DNA from 3 places in the Niveispirillum sp. BGYR6 genome. Region 3 is predicted to be linked to each of the others. Evidence: riboswitches for the same ligand, from Rfam matches in the RefSeq annotation. Region 3 holds a riboswitch; each other region holds the start of a gene.

Region 1 (4,426 bases), on a different contig from region 3:
GGGTGGAGGTGATCTCCCCCGACCGGTTCCGCACCATCCCCATGCCGACATATCCGGAAATCCGCCTCGCCCTGGCCCCCGGCCGGCGGGTGCGGCAGATGATTGAGGCGGCCCAGCCCGACGCCATCCATATCGCCACCGAAGGGCCGCTGGGCTTCGCCGCCCGGCGTTACTGCCTGAAACGCGGCCTGCCCTTTACCACCGCCTATCACACCCGTTTCCCGGAATATGTGCGGGATCGCGCGCCAGTGCCGCTGCGCCTTTCCTATGCCTTTGTGCGGCGGTTCCATTCGCCAGCCCATTCGGTGATGGTGGCCACCGCCAGCATTGAGGCTGATCTGGTGCAGCGCGGCTTCACCAATATTCGCCGATGGTCGCGCGGGGTGGATACCGAGCTGTTCCGCCCGCGCGACAAGAGCCTGTTCGACCATCTGCCCCGCCCCGTCTTCATCTCGGTCGGCCGGGTGGCGGTGGAAAAGAATATTGAGGCGTTCCTGTCGCTGGACCTGCCCGGTTCCAAGGTGGTGGTGGGCGACGGGCCGCAGCGGGCGGAGCTGCAGGCCAAATATCCCGGCGTCATCTTTGTCGGCGCCAAGCATGGTGAGGAGCTGGCCCGGCATTATGCCGCCGCCGATGCCTTCGTCTTCCCCTCGCGCACCGACACGTTCGGGCTGGTGCTGCTGGAGGCGCTGGCCAGCGGCCTGCCGGTGGCGGCCTTCCCCGTGCCCGGCCCGCTGGATGTGATCGGCAGCCATCCGGCCGGTGTGCTGGATACGGATCTGCGCCGCGCCTGCCTGAAGGCGCTGGAAATTGATCCCGCGCTGTGTCGCGACCATGCGCTGACCTTCTCCTGGCAGGCCTGTGCCCGCCAGTTCCTGGCCAACCTGCGCCCCTTCACGCCGGAAGGCTTGGCCGATCAGGCGGCTTGATCGCGATCCGCCTTGGCTCACGCCATCACGGGCCGGCGCGGCATAATCTGCCGTTGCCGGCCCGTTTTGATTCGGTTATGCCTAAAGCCGGTGGCGCTTAACCTTTCATGCCACCAACCATCAACACGCCGGTACCGGGAACACAGTGCGGGTCATCTGACCCAAATCTGCGGCTATCCCTGTAACTGTAAGCGGCGAGCGTGACAGACGGGCGGGGCCGCAACCCCGCAGCCACTGGGCACCCCCTGAAAGGGGCCATGCCTGGGAAGGTGTCTGTCAGGCGATGACCCGCGAGCCAGGAGACCGACCGGCGCTGTGTCGCTCTCTGCTTTGGCTCAGGGGTTGGCCGGGGCACGGGTTCACTCTCGTCTTGAGCGACGACCGAGCGGCGGGGGCCGCATCGGAACGTGCCGACGGGTGCCTGGCAACAGGCGCGTCCGACCGCTGGCGCGCGCCTGTTCGCCTGCCGGCGAGATGCCCCCTGCCCTGTTGCAGTGTCGCCAGACGGGGCTGTCGTCGGGGCTTGGACCCGCGCGGCGAAACAGTGCCGGGAACGCGATCTGTAACAGTTTCGGAACAGTAATTAACTCCCGCGGACGGGAGCGAATGTTACGGCAACTGAATGATCGCGCTCATGCATTGTGGGGAACCAATGACAAATAACCAGGTATCCCGGCTGGCCCTGATGGCCCTGGCCGGTCTCACCACCCTGCCCGCCGCTGCCACCGTGGAGATGGCGCCGACCGAGGAAATCATCGTCACCGGCCGTTCGCTGGAGGAAACGCTGCCCCAGGAACTGGCCGCCTATGGCAGTGATCTTGAAATCATCGGCGAACGGCAGATCAAGGAAGGGGGCTTCCGCGATGTTTCCCAGGCCCTGCAGATGCTGACCCCCGGCCTTTACCTGATGCCGCATTCCGGCCCCTTCTCCTATCTCGATATCTCGCTGCAGGGGTCGCGCACCCAGGATGTGCTGTGGCTGGTGGATGGGGTGCGCATCAATAACCGGCTTTACGGCACCACCACGCCGGCCGACACGCTGCCGGCCAGCATGGTGGAACGGATCGAGGTGCTGAAGGGCGGGCAAAGCCTGTTCTTCGGCACCCAGGCCGCCGCCGGCGCCATCAATGTGGTGACGCGCGGCTTCAGCGACACGCCGGACGGGCAGGCCAATATCGGCTTTGACACGCGCGGCACCTATCATCTGGATGGCTATGTCCGGGGCCGCATTGATGCGCATAAGCTGGTGCTTTACGCCACCAAGGAAAAGGCGGAGGGCTATCGCCCCTATACGGTGATGCAGCCCAGCGCCACCCAGCGCGACCGCGGCTTTGATGTCCGCTCCGCCGGGCTGAAATATGGCACGGAACTGGCCGAAGACCTGTCGCTGGAACTGTCCTATCAGCATACCGACGCCAAGGTGGATTTCGCCACCCCGGCCCGCACCTTGCTGAATTACAATGACCGGGACGAGGAGATTGCCAGCCTGCGGCTGGATTACACGCCGACCGGCATCGCCCAGTTCTTCCTGAAAGGCTATTTCCATGATTGGGATACGAAATACGCCAATATCCAGAACAGCCTGACCGGCGGCCCGCCAGTGGTGATCAACCCGCCCGGCACCTATTGGGGCTATCGGGATTACGGGGTGAACGGGGTGCTGAAACTGGCCCTGCATCGCGGCGTGGATTACCTGCTGGGCTATGATTTCCAGAATTTCCATGGCCGCGATGATGTACTGCTGATCGCTGGCAAAACCGAACAGGTTCATGCCGGCATCCTGCAAATCCGCAGCAATGATGATCTCTCCAGCGATCTGAAGCTGGCGGCCGGCGTCCGCTATAACCACACCGATGCCGCCGACAGCACGGTGTGGAATGTCAGCGGCCGCTATGATTTCAGCGAGGCGCTTTATCTGGAGGGGGTGGGCGGCACCTCCTTCCTGTTGCCCAGTGCTGAACAATTATTCGCGGTTGATCCCTGCTGCGCACGCGGTAACCCGAAGCTGGCCCCCGAGCGCAGCCTGTCCGCTAACCTGTCGCTGGGCGGTGCGCTGGAAACGGCGGGCCGGATCACCTGGCAGGTGACCGGCTTTGCCCGCCGCATCAATAACCTGATCACCGACAGCTACAGCAACCCCGCCTTCCCGGACGGGATTTACATCAATGAAGACCGCAAGGTGCAGGTGCGCGGCGGGGAGTTCCAGGTCGGCTGGCAGCCGGATACGGATTGGCGGCTGGATGCCAGCTATACCCATACCCGCTCCCGCAACCAGGGGTCCGACCAGCAACGCGACCGCATCCCGACGGATTTCGCCAAGGCCGGTATCTCCTATCAACCGGTCGACCGGCTTTTCGGTGCCGATCTGGCGGTAAGCTGGACCGGGGATAGCTGGCAGACAGTCAGCGGCTTTGGTCGGCGTAATTACGGCAACCATGTCGTCACCGATCTGGGGGCCCATCTGTTCCTGGACAGTGAGCGGCGGCACCGGCTGGGGGTACGGCTGGAAAACCTGTTTGATGAAGAATACTCCACCCGGCTGGGCAGTGCGGCGGCCGATGCCGGCGGGCGCTTCCTTTATGGTTATCGCGGGGTGCCGCGCACCCTGCATGTCAATTACGGCGTCCATTTCTGATGCCGGCCAGCCTTGTGCACAAGCGTCGCCCGCCGCCCGCCCATTGGCGGGCGGCGGTGCTGCGCGCCACCGTCTGGGCCCATCGCTGGTTGGGCGTGGGCCTGGGCCTGGTCATGCTGGTCTGGTGCCTGTCCGGCTTTGTCATGATGTATGTCGATTATCCACGGCTGACGGCGGAGGAACGTCGGCTGGGCCTTGCCCCCCTGGACCTGAGCCAGCCGCTGGCCGACCTGTCCGCCAGCCTGCCGGCGGAAACCCCATTGGCCGGCTTCCGCCTGGAAATGCTGGGCGACCGGCCGGTGCTGCGCCTGCAACCCGTCGGCGGGCGCGGCCCCCGGCCAGGGGAACAGATGCGGGCAACACCCCTGCTGCTGGACGCCGTGACCGGCCAGTCGGTGGCCGCGCTGACGGCAGAACAGGTGGTGACACTGGCCAATGATGCCGCCCGGCGCAGCGGCATTGCCGGCAGGGCAGAGGCCGCCGAGCTGATCGAGGCGGACCAATGGACGGTGCAGAATGCCCGGCGCCACCAGCCGCTCTACAAGGTGCCCTTCAATGATGCCGCCGGCAGCGTGCTCTATGTCGCCGGGGCCAGCGGGGAACGGGTGCAGCAGACAACCCGCTGGGAACGGTTCTGGGGCTGGCTGGGGGCGGTGCCGCACTGGCTCTACCCCACCTTGCTACGCCAGCAGCCGGTGCTGTGGACGCAGGTGGTGATCTGGCTGTCGCTGGCCGGCTGTTTCCTCACCCTGGCCGGGATCATCATCGGGCTGGTGCGGCTGCGGCGGCGGGATGGCAGCCTGTCCATCCCCTATCGCGGCCTGTGGCGCTGGCACCATGTCAGCGGGCTGGTGGCCGGGCT
Region 2 (4,426 bases), on a different contig from region 3:
AGCCCGTCGGCTCGTCGAAATCACGCTGGGTGCTGGCGATGGAGGCGGCAAAATTGTTGGTGAAGCGGCCATCCAACAGGGAGAGGTCGGCGGCAGCGCGGCCCTGCCACATTTCCTTTTCCTGGGAGGCGGCACCATCGGCGCCGAACGGATCGTAATCGCTATCCAGCCAGGACCAGCCGCCGCTGACATCGAAGCGCAGCACCTCATTGGCCTGCACCGCCAGCTTGCCGCTGACGGCGCGGGCATCGCTGCCATCCTTCTCCGGCCCGATAAAGGTGCGCGAGAAGCCATCGGTATGCAGGTTGGAGGCGTTCAGCGCATAGGAAGTGCCGTTGCTGGCCCCGCTGATCCCTGCCTGCTGGCGGAAGGTGCCATAGGAACCGGCCTCCGCCAGCGCCGTGACGCGGGGGGCACCACTGCCCTGGCGGGTGATGATATTGATGACGCCGCCCATGGCGTCATTGCCATAAAGCGCGCTCTGCGGGCCTTTCAGCACCTCGATCTTCTCGATATCGCCGGTCAGCAGGCTGTTGAAATCGAATTCGTTGCCGGTGCTGGCAGCATCGTTCACCTCCACCCCGTCCACCAGCACCTTCACCATGCCGGATTCCGACCCGCGCAGCCGCACGGTGGAGGTGGCCCCAAAGCCGCCATTGCGGGAGATGGAGACGCCGGGCAGCCGCTTCAGCAGGTCCAGGGCCTGCACCTGCTGGCGGCGATCAATCTCCGCCCGGTCAATGACATCGACAGAAGCGCCGACGCGGGAAGCCTCTGTGGGCAGACGGTTGGCGCTGACGACCAGTTCCGCCAGCTCCGTGGTGGGGGCCGATTGAGCCGCCGCCGGCAGGGTGGCAAGACCAGCCAGCAACAGCGGGCCGAAAAGGGAAAGAGAGGGACGCGACATTTCTGGTTTCACTCCGCTTCGCAAAAACCTGGGTCCGGCGGAGCCTGAACCGGCGCGAAGCGGGGAACAGGAGCCTAAGCCCCGGAAAACCGCCCCAGCCGGCCCGTCAGGACCGCCGAAGCGCCAACGCGAAACGGAAAACCGTCCCACCGGGGCACCCCGCCCAATGGCCGCGCGACGCATTGCCGATGGCAGGTCTCCTGGCTTGCGGGTCGTCGCTTCCGCCCGGCCTTCCCAGTTTCCCAGTGGCCATGATGGGCATCGCTCGCCGCTTACAGTTGCGGGGGCAGCCGCGGCTCCAGGCTGTGACCAGCCCTTGCCCGCGTTCCCTTTTCACCCCCTGTTACGGGGGAACCATCGATAAGGCCGTCATACGCCGGTCATGCTTGGCAATCAAGCCACCGCACCGCCGCGCATGGCAAGGCGGCGACCGACGCATCCTATCCAAAAGATAAAACGCACACGTTGCATTGGGGCTGGTCTCTCCATGCAAAGACCGTCACAATCGGCTGACATATTGCAATGCGGAACAATCCAACACCCCGTTTCTCCCACCTTGTGCGCAGGAGACGAAATGGTGATGCTCACATTGCTCAAGTCATCCCTGAAAGCGCGCCTGGTCGTTTCAGGCATCGCTGTCTGCCTGTTGCTGGGGGCCAGCCTGATCGGTGTCACAGGATATTTGACCTACCAGGACACCAAACACCGGGTGGAAGAGACGGTACAGGAAAACAGCCAACAGTATGGGCTGATTGCCGCCGACATCATCAATCAAGCACTGCACAATGCCAATTTGATCAATGGCTTCGTGGAAGGGGCGCTGGATTCGGCCCGCCCGTCGCGGGAGATGTTGTCGGCCCAGGCCATGGGGATGGTGAATGCCAATCCGGGCATTGTCGGCGTCACAATCGCCTTTGAGCCCGACGGGCTGGATGGCAATGATGCCGGCCAGCTGGGCACACCGGGCGCCGATGCCAAGGGGCGCTTCGTGCCCTATTTCTTCCGCAAGAGCGGTGGGGGTGTGGGCATTGATGTGCTGGTGATGACGCTGGAGGCCGGGATCAAGGAATGGTACCTGGACCCGCTGGAACAGAACCGCACCCTGCTGACCGCCCCCTATATCTATCCGGTGGAAGGCAAGGATGTGCTGATGGTGACGGCCAGCGTGCCGATCCGGCGCCAGGGCAAGGCGGTGGGTATCACCACCACCGATCTGGCACTGACCGCCTTGCAAAAGCAGTTCGCCAGCTTTCGGCCGATGGGCGTGGGTGATGTGCGGCTGATCGCCCATAACAACCATTGGGTGGTGCATCCGGCGGCCGACAAGCTGAACGCCAAGGTGGAGACGCCGGGCCTCGCCCCGCTTCTGGCGGAAGCGGCCGGCAACGGCCGACCGGCCACGGCCCGGCTGACCCTGGACGGGGTGGACCGTATCGCGGTGGCCCTGCCCATCCGTTTTGCCGGTGCCGCCGAACAGTGGAGCGTGCTGGTGACGGTACCCACCGCCGTGGTGACCCAGGCGGTATGGGACAATGTGCTGCCGATGGTGTTGACCGGGCTGGTGCTGGTGGGATTGGCGGCGGCAGCCTTCGCCTGGCTGGGCCACGGACTGGCCACCCCTATCCTGAACCTGACCCAATCCATGGGCCGCATGGCCAAGGGTGATCTGGGATCAGAAATCCCCTGCCAGGGCAATGGTGACGAAATCGGCCAGATGGCCAAGGCATTGCGGGGTTTCCGGGATGGGTTGGCAGAGGCCGAGCGCCTGCGGGAAGCCGCCACCCGACGGGAAGAGGAAATGGCTGAACGTCAGCGCAGCGACCGGCTGGCCCTGGCCGACCAGTTCGAACGGGAGGTGGGCGCCCTGCTGCGACAGGTGAATGAAGCTGCCGGCCAGTTGGTCGACCAATCCAACCTGATGTCCAGCGATTGCAACGCCACCCAGCACAGTGCCGCGCTGGGGGCCGCCGCCGTGATGGAAGCCGCCTCCAACGTGCAGACGGTGGCGGCGGCGGCAGAAGAACTGCGCGCCTCCATCGCTGAAATCGGCAATCAGGTGCAGATGTCGGCCGGCGTGGCCGCGCGGGCCGCCGACGAAGCGGGTGCCGCCACCGAGACGGTGGACGCCCTGAACCAGAGCGCCGACCGCATCGGTGCCGTGGTCGGGCTGATTTCGGAAATTGCCAGCCAGACCAACCTGTTGGCGCTGAATGCTACCATTGAGGCGGCGCGCGCGGGAGAGGCCGGCAAGGGCTTTGCCGTGGTGGCGGCAGAGGTGAAGAATCTGGCGACCCAGACCGCCAAGGCGACGGAGGAAATCGCCGAACTGGTGGCCAATATCCGCAGCAGTTCCGGCGAAGCCGTGAAAGCCATCCAGGGCATTGCCGCCACCATCCGGTCGATTAATGAGACCTCCACCGCCATTGCCGGTGCCGTGGAGGAACAGACGGCGGCAACGCAGGAGATTGCGCGCAATGTGACGGAGGCATCACGCGGCACCGATGATGCCTCGCGCGCCATCCAGGGTATTGCCGACAGGGTGGTGCAGGTGACGGAGGCCGCGGCCATGGCGTTGAGCAGCGCCACCGATGTGCGTGGGCACGCCACCCAGGCGGATGGGGAAACCCACGGCTTCCTGCGCCGCATTCGGGAGGGGTGACGCCAAGCGGGACTGGACCGGGGGCCTGCTTGCCGTTAAGCAAGGGGGCCCCTTGTCCATCACCGGTTGGGTCCGATGCGCTTTCTTCACGCCGCTGATATCCATCTCGACAGTCCGCTGCTGGGCCTGGCCGGGCGCGCCGGGGCGCGGGCGGATGAGCTGGTGGGGGCGACAAGGCGGGCGCTGGTGCGGCTGGTGGATGCAGCATTGGCCGAACCGGTGGCCTTTCTGATCATCGCCGGCGATCTGTATGATGGCGATTGGCGCGATTTCATGACCGGCCTGTTCTTCGCCGGCCAGATGGCCCGGCTGGAACGGGCGAACATCCCCGTCATCATCCTGCGCGGCAACCATGATGCCGAAAGCCTGATGACCAAGCAGTTGAGCCTGCCCGGCAATGTGCGGGTATTCTCCGCCCGCAAGGCGGAAACCATCCGGCTGGATGATCTGCGCGTGGCCCTGCATGGCCGCAGCTTCCCCAGCCGGCATGTGACGGAGAATATCGCGCTCTCCTACCCGCCGCCGGTGGCGGGGTATCTGAATATCGGCGTGCTGCATACGGCCCTGGAAGGAAGGCCGCCGCACGCACCCTATGCCCCCTGCTCCATCGCGGACCTGATGGGCAAGGGCTATGATTACTGGGCGCTGGGCCATGTGCATGAACGGGCCGTGCTGGCGCAAGACCCCTGGATCATCTTCCCCGGCAATCTGCAGGGCCGCCACGCCAATGAAACCGGGCCGAAAGGGGCCACGCTGGTCAGCGTGGAGGAAGGCCGCATCGCCAAGGTGGAGGCGCTGGCCCTGGATCAGGTGCGTTGGGCAAAGCTGGTGGTGGATGCCAGCGATTGCGCCGATGAGGC
Region 3 (4,426 bases):
GCGGGCAGAAGGGACAGGACGGCGCCAGAGAGGATAGCAGGAATTTCCGGCTCTTGTCCGACGTATCCAGCGGCAGGAAGAATCCCGCCACGGTGAAGGGCTTGCCATCCAGGGCCGCCACCTCCTTGCCGAACAGGGCGACAGGGCGGGAGACCTGTTTGATGATCTTGTCCACCTCCCGCACATTGGCGATGCGGTCCCAACCCAGCGTGGCGCGGGGGATGGCGCCCGGCTGGTTGGCATCACTCGCCTTGGCGGCCAGATTGGGGTCTTTCACCTCTTTGAAGGCCGACGCTGTGCCGGCACCGGCCAGCATCAACAACCCGCCCAGGGCCAACCCCGCCCAACGCTTGCATCCAGCCATAACCCGCACACTCCCTCAGCGTTGCGCCAACATGCGCGCCACATCCCCGCGATAGGCCCGGATTGCCGGCAGCAACGCCGCCAGCAGCGCCGTGCCCAGCGCCAAAGCCAGCGGCCAGAGATCGACCAGCCCCATCGACGGCACCGCCAGCCCCAGGTCACGCGCCTGGGCGGAGAAGCGACCCATCAGCACCATCCCCAGATGGGCAAGCCCGAAGCCCAGTAAAGCCCCTGCCCCGCCAACCAGCAATGCCTCTGTCAATATCTGGCCCAGGATGCGCGACCGGGTGGCCCCCAGCGTGCGCATGATCGCCAGATCATATCGGCGTTCCTGCAACGAATTGGCAAGGGCGATGAAGGTGCCAAGGGCAGCCGCCAGCACCAGCACCCCGCCAAACAGCTTCATCGTATCCACCCCGATCCCCAGCAGGGAGCGCAGGCGCAGCATCTCCGTCGCCGGGCTGGCCGCCTGCATGTCGGTGCCGGTATTGATCTCCCGCGGCAGGCGGGCGGCGGCCAGCGGCGTGGCATAGCGCACCAGCAGGGCCGTCACCTCCCGGTGCGGCTCATGGCCCGGCTCTTCCTTGGCATCATGATCATGGTCGTGGTCTTCATCATGATCCGCCCCGGCCATGGCATGGTCGTGATCATGGTCATGATCGCCATCGGCGTCCCCATCCTCGTCATGATCATCGCCATCATGATGATGATGGTGGTGATGCTCATGCACGGCCCAGACACTGGCCACCGGGGTCAGCACCAGCCGGTCCAGCACACTGCCGGTGGGGGCCAGAATGCCCACCACCTTGTAGGGGGCAAAGGAATGCACCTCCCCACCCGCCGTCAGGCCGTGGCTGCCGGCAAAGCTGTCGCCAATTTTCAGGCCGGCTGTGGCCGCCGCCGTGGCCCCCAGCACGGCTTCCATCGGCTGGGCGAAGAGCTGACCCTGGGCCAGCTTGCCGCCATAATGGTCGATATAGGCGGGTTCCGTGCCGACGATGCGATAGCCCTGGTAATTATCGCCCAGCGCCACCGGCACCACTTCGCGCACCAGCCGGTTGGCACGCAGGGTGTCCAGCGCCGACAGCGGCACATTGCCCGTCGGCGTATCGATATGCAGCAGGGCGGACATCACCAGTTGCAGCGGGCTGCCCTTGGCCCCCACCACCATGTCGAAACCGGCGACATCGCGGGCCAACCGATCCTCGATCCGCCGGTCCAGCATCAACAGAAAGCTGATGGTGGCCACACCCAGGGCCAGCAGCAGCAGGTTCAACAGGCTGGTCAGCGCCCGCTGGCGCAGATAGGCCAGGCTGAGGGTGAGCATGTTCATGCTGCCATCCCTTCCGGCTTGGTCAGGCGCAGGGCCACCGGCACCCGCACCGTCAACCGCTGGTCATGCGTGGCGATCAGCAGGGTGGCACCGCTCAGATCGGCCTGCTGCAACAGCAGGTCCAGGGCGGCGGCGCAATTCTCATCATCCAGCGCGCTGGTCGGCTCGTCCGCCAGCAGCAGGGCCGGGCGGTTTACCAGGGCGCGGGCCACCGCCACCCGCTGGCGTTCCCCCTGCGACAGGTCGGACGGGCGGGCCTTGGCCCGGTCCCCCAGCCCGACGCGGGAGAGCAGTTCCTTGATCACCGCCTCATCCACCGCATGACCGGCCAGCGTCTGGGCCAGCCGCAGATTGTCGGCGATGGTCACCGCCTCGATCAAATGAAGTTGCTGGAAAACGATGCCGATATGCTGGGCCCGTAACCGATCCAGCCCCGCGGGGCCCAACTGGCGCATATCCTGGCCCAGCAGCTTGAAACTGCCCGCCATCACCGGCAACAGCCCCGCCAGCAGGTTCAGCAGCGTGGTCTTGCCGCTGCCGCTGGGGCCCAGCAGCAGACCATGCTGCCCCTTGGCCAGATGCAGCGCCGGAACAGACAGGATATCCCGCCCGCCAATGGAATGGCGCAGATTGTCAATTTCGATCAGGGCATCGGCCATGGCCACCGCTCTCCCGCCTTGCCGTGGGTAAACTCGCTTCGATTTATACATTATAACATAACAAAACAATGCGACAGAAAAGGCCGGGCGCTATGGGAGCGGCCCGGCCTTGAGTGACATATCCGTTCACCCCTTCCCCGTCATCCCGGCGCAAGCCGGGACCCAGGGGCAACGCGCCCCACCTTTCAGCCGGATCAATCAACAGGCGTTGACGTCGATCTTGTGGCCCTAGGTCCCGGCTTTCGCCGGGATGACGGGGAGGAAGCGCTGACACACAAAATACTGGAACAGTTTTTCAAACCTGCGTCGCCAGCACCGCCAGCCCGACCAGGGCCACCAAACCGCCCGCCAAACGCGGGAACAGGCCGGCGATCCAGGCGCGGTTGCGCAGGGCCAGCGCCGCCCCCACGGCAATGAGGGACTGAATCACCGCGAGACCCAGCAGATATGACGCAATCGGCGTCGCCTCCGCACCATAGATCGACTCGCCATAGGCATAGCCATGGAACAGGCCGGCAAAGGCGAACAAGGCGGCCCAGAATGCGACCGGCAGCTTGCGCCCGCTGGCAATCACACTGCCGGCCGTCAGCACCGACAGCGCCACCAGCAGTTCGGATGCCGGCAGGTTGACACCCGCCACATGCAGCCCCACGCCAATGCAGGAGATCGCAACGAACAGCACCGGCAGCAGCAGCGGCAGGCCGGCGGCGGCCACGGCCAGACCGGCGGCCAGGGTGAAGGCCAGATGGTCCAGCCCGATCACCGGATGGCCCAGGCCGGACAGCAGCCCCTGCATGAAGGTGGCCGGCAGCTTGCCATCCATCATGTGATGGGCATGGGCCGGCAGCGTGGCGATCAGGCTGGCCGCCAGGGCGGCACCGCAGCCAGCGGTGCAGCGGAATTGAAACGACATACTTCCTCCTCTTACGTCCTCCCTCCGAGGACGGTTGCGGCTATGGTTCCAGCGGCAGGTCTCCTGGCTTGCGGCTGATGGCGCGTCAGGTCCGCCTTCCCGGTTTTCAAGCATGAAAACCAGTGGCCTGAATGGACCGAACGCTCGCCGCACACAGTTGCGGGGGCAGCCGCGGCTTGTAACCGGATGGGGTCCGGCCGACCGCGTTCCCTTTTCATGCCGGTATTGAATCCGGCAACCGTTGGAATGCGCCGCCACTATGGGGCCAAGCCGGGATGATTGACAAGCGCCTCTGCCATCCGGTCTATTGCCAATTGCGCCGGTCGTCGGCCGGGCCTGTGCAACCCGGTCGGCGTTAAAAGGGAACACGGACCTGATGTTTTGCCCAATCCGATAAGCGGGACGGGCACATCGGCGACCGTGGCTGCCCCCGCAACTGTGTGTGGCGAGCCTGTTTCATCCAGGCCACTGGTTCTTTACCGGAACCGGGAAGGCGGAACAGGTGATGACCCATGAGCCAGGAGACCTGCCGCGCGTCAGGGACGGTTTCGGGCGGGGTGCCCCGGTGCCGGTCGGCCAGCTTTCTGCCTGCGCCGATGGAGCCGCCTTGATCGCGGTGCTTCCCTGTCCGGCATCCCTGGAAAGAACGGCCGGATACGGGGAAGATGACCGACCAGATGATGATTGCAGCAGATGCCGGGCCGGTTCGGCCCGTGGTGTCCGTCTGCCGTTCCTGCCGGGGGCCTGATGCGCCGCCGGACTTGGCCCCCGACCAACGACCGGGGGCCGTGCTGGCGCGCGGCCTGTGCGACAGCCAGCCCAATGACGTGGCGGTGCAGGTGGTGGATTGCCTGGGCAACTGCAACCGTGGCCCGTCGGCCGCGCTGCAATGTGCCGGGCGCTGGCAATATCTGTTCGGGGAGATTGACCCGGCCAGCGGCCCCGCCGACCTGCTGGCCGCCGCCCGGCTGCTGGCGGAATCGCAGGATGGGTTGCTGCCCTGGCGCACCCGTCCGCCCGCCCTGAAAAAGGGGCTGATCGCCCGCCTGCCCGCCTTCCCCGCCCCCATCGCTGCCGGTTGAAAGTCCAAAACCATGAGCAATCTCAACAAGGTGCCCTGCACCATCATCACCGGCTTTCTGGGTGCCGGCAAAACCA

Evidence for each region. Region 3 has a riboswitch for cobalamin ahead of PCJ49_RS01305 (HupE/UreJ family protein). Riboswitches for the same ligand answer to the same signal wherever they lie in the genome.
Region 1: it holds a riboswitch for cobalamin, as region 3 does, so the genes downstream of both, PCJ49_RS07645 (TonB-dependent receptor) here and PCJ49_RS01305 (HupE/UreJ family protein) in region 3, are expected to answer to the same signal.
Region 2: it holds a riboswitch for cobalamin, as region 3 does, so the genes downstream of both, PCJ49_RS14350 (TonB-dependent receptor) here and PCJ49_RS01305 (HupE/UreJ family protein) in region 3, are expected to answer to the same signal.

The regions. Positions count from the first base shown of each region.
Region 1 is NZ_JANLNL010000002.1:782,248-786,673, forward strand. Features, by position in the region: gene PCJ49_RS07640 (glycosyltransferase family 1 protein) at 1-929, shown strand, start outside; cobalamin riboswitch at 1,001-1,256, shown strand; gene PCJ49_RS07645 (TonB-dependent receptor) at 1,582-3,564, shown strand; gene PCJ49_RS07650 (PepSY domain-containing protein) at 3,564-4,426, shown strand, end outside.
Region 2 is NZ_JANLNL010000006.1:75,496-79,921, reverse strand. Features, by position in the region: gene PCJ49_RS14350 (TonB-dependent receptor) at 1-907, opposite strand, end outside; cobalamin riboswitch at 1,080-1,281, opposite strand; gene PCJ49_RS14345 (methyl-accepting chemotaxis protein) at 1,488-3,566, shown strand; gene PCJ49_RS14340 (DNA repair exonuclease) at 3,642-4,426, shown strand, end outside.
Region 3 is NZ_JANLNL010000001.1:307,072-311,497, reverse strand. Features, by position in the region: gene PCJ49_RS01320 (DUF3299 domain-containing protein) at 1-364, opposite strand, end outside; gene PCJ49_RS01315 (ABC transporter permease) at 380-1,696, opposite strand; gene PCJ49_RS01310 (ATP-binding cassette domain-containing protein) at 1,693-2,355, opposite strand; gene PCJ49_RS01305 (HupE/UreJ family protein) at 2,651-3,268, opposite strand; cobalamin riboswitch at 3,304-3,526, opposite strand; cobalamin riboswitch at 3,572-3,817, shown strand; gene PCJ49_RS01300 (DUF1636 domain-containing protein) at 3,934-4,350, shown strand; gene cobW (cobalamin biosynthesis protein CobW) at 4,363-4,426, shown strand, end outside.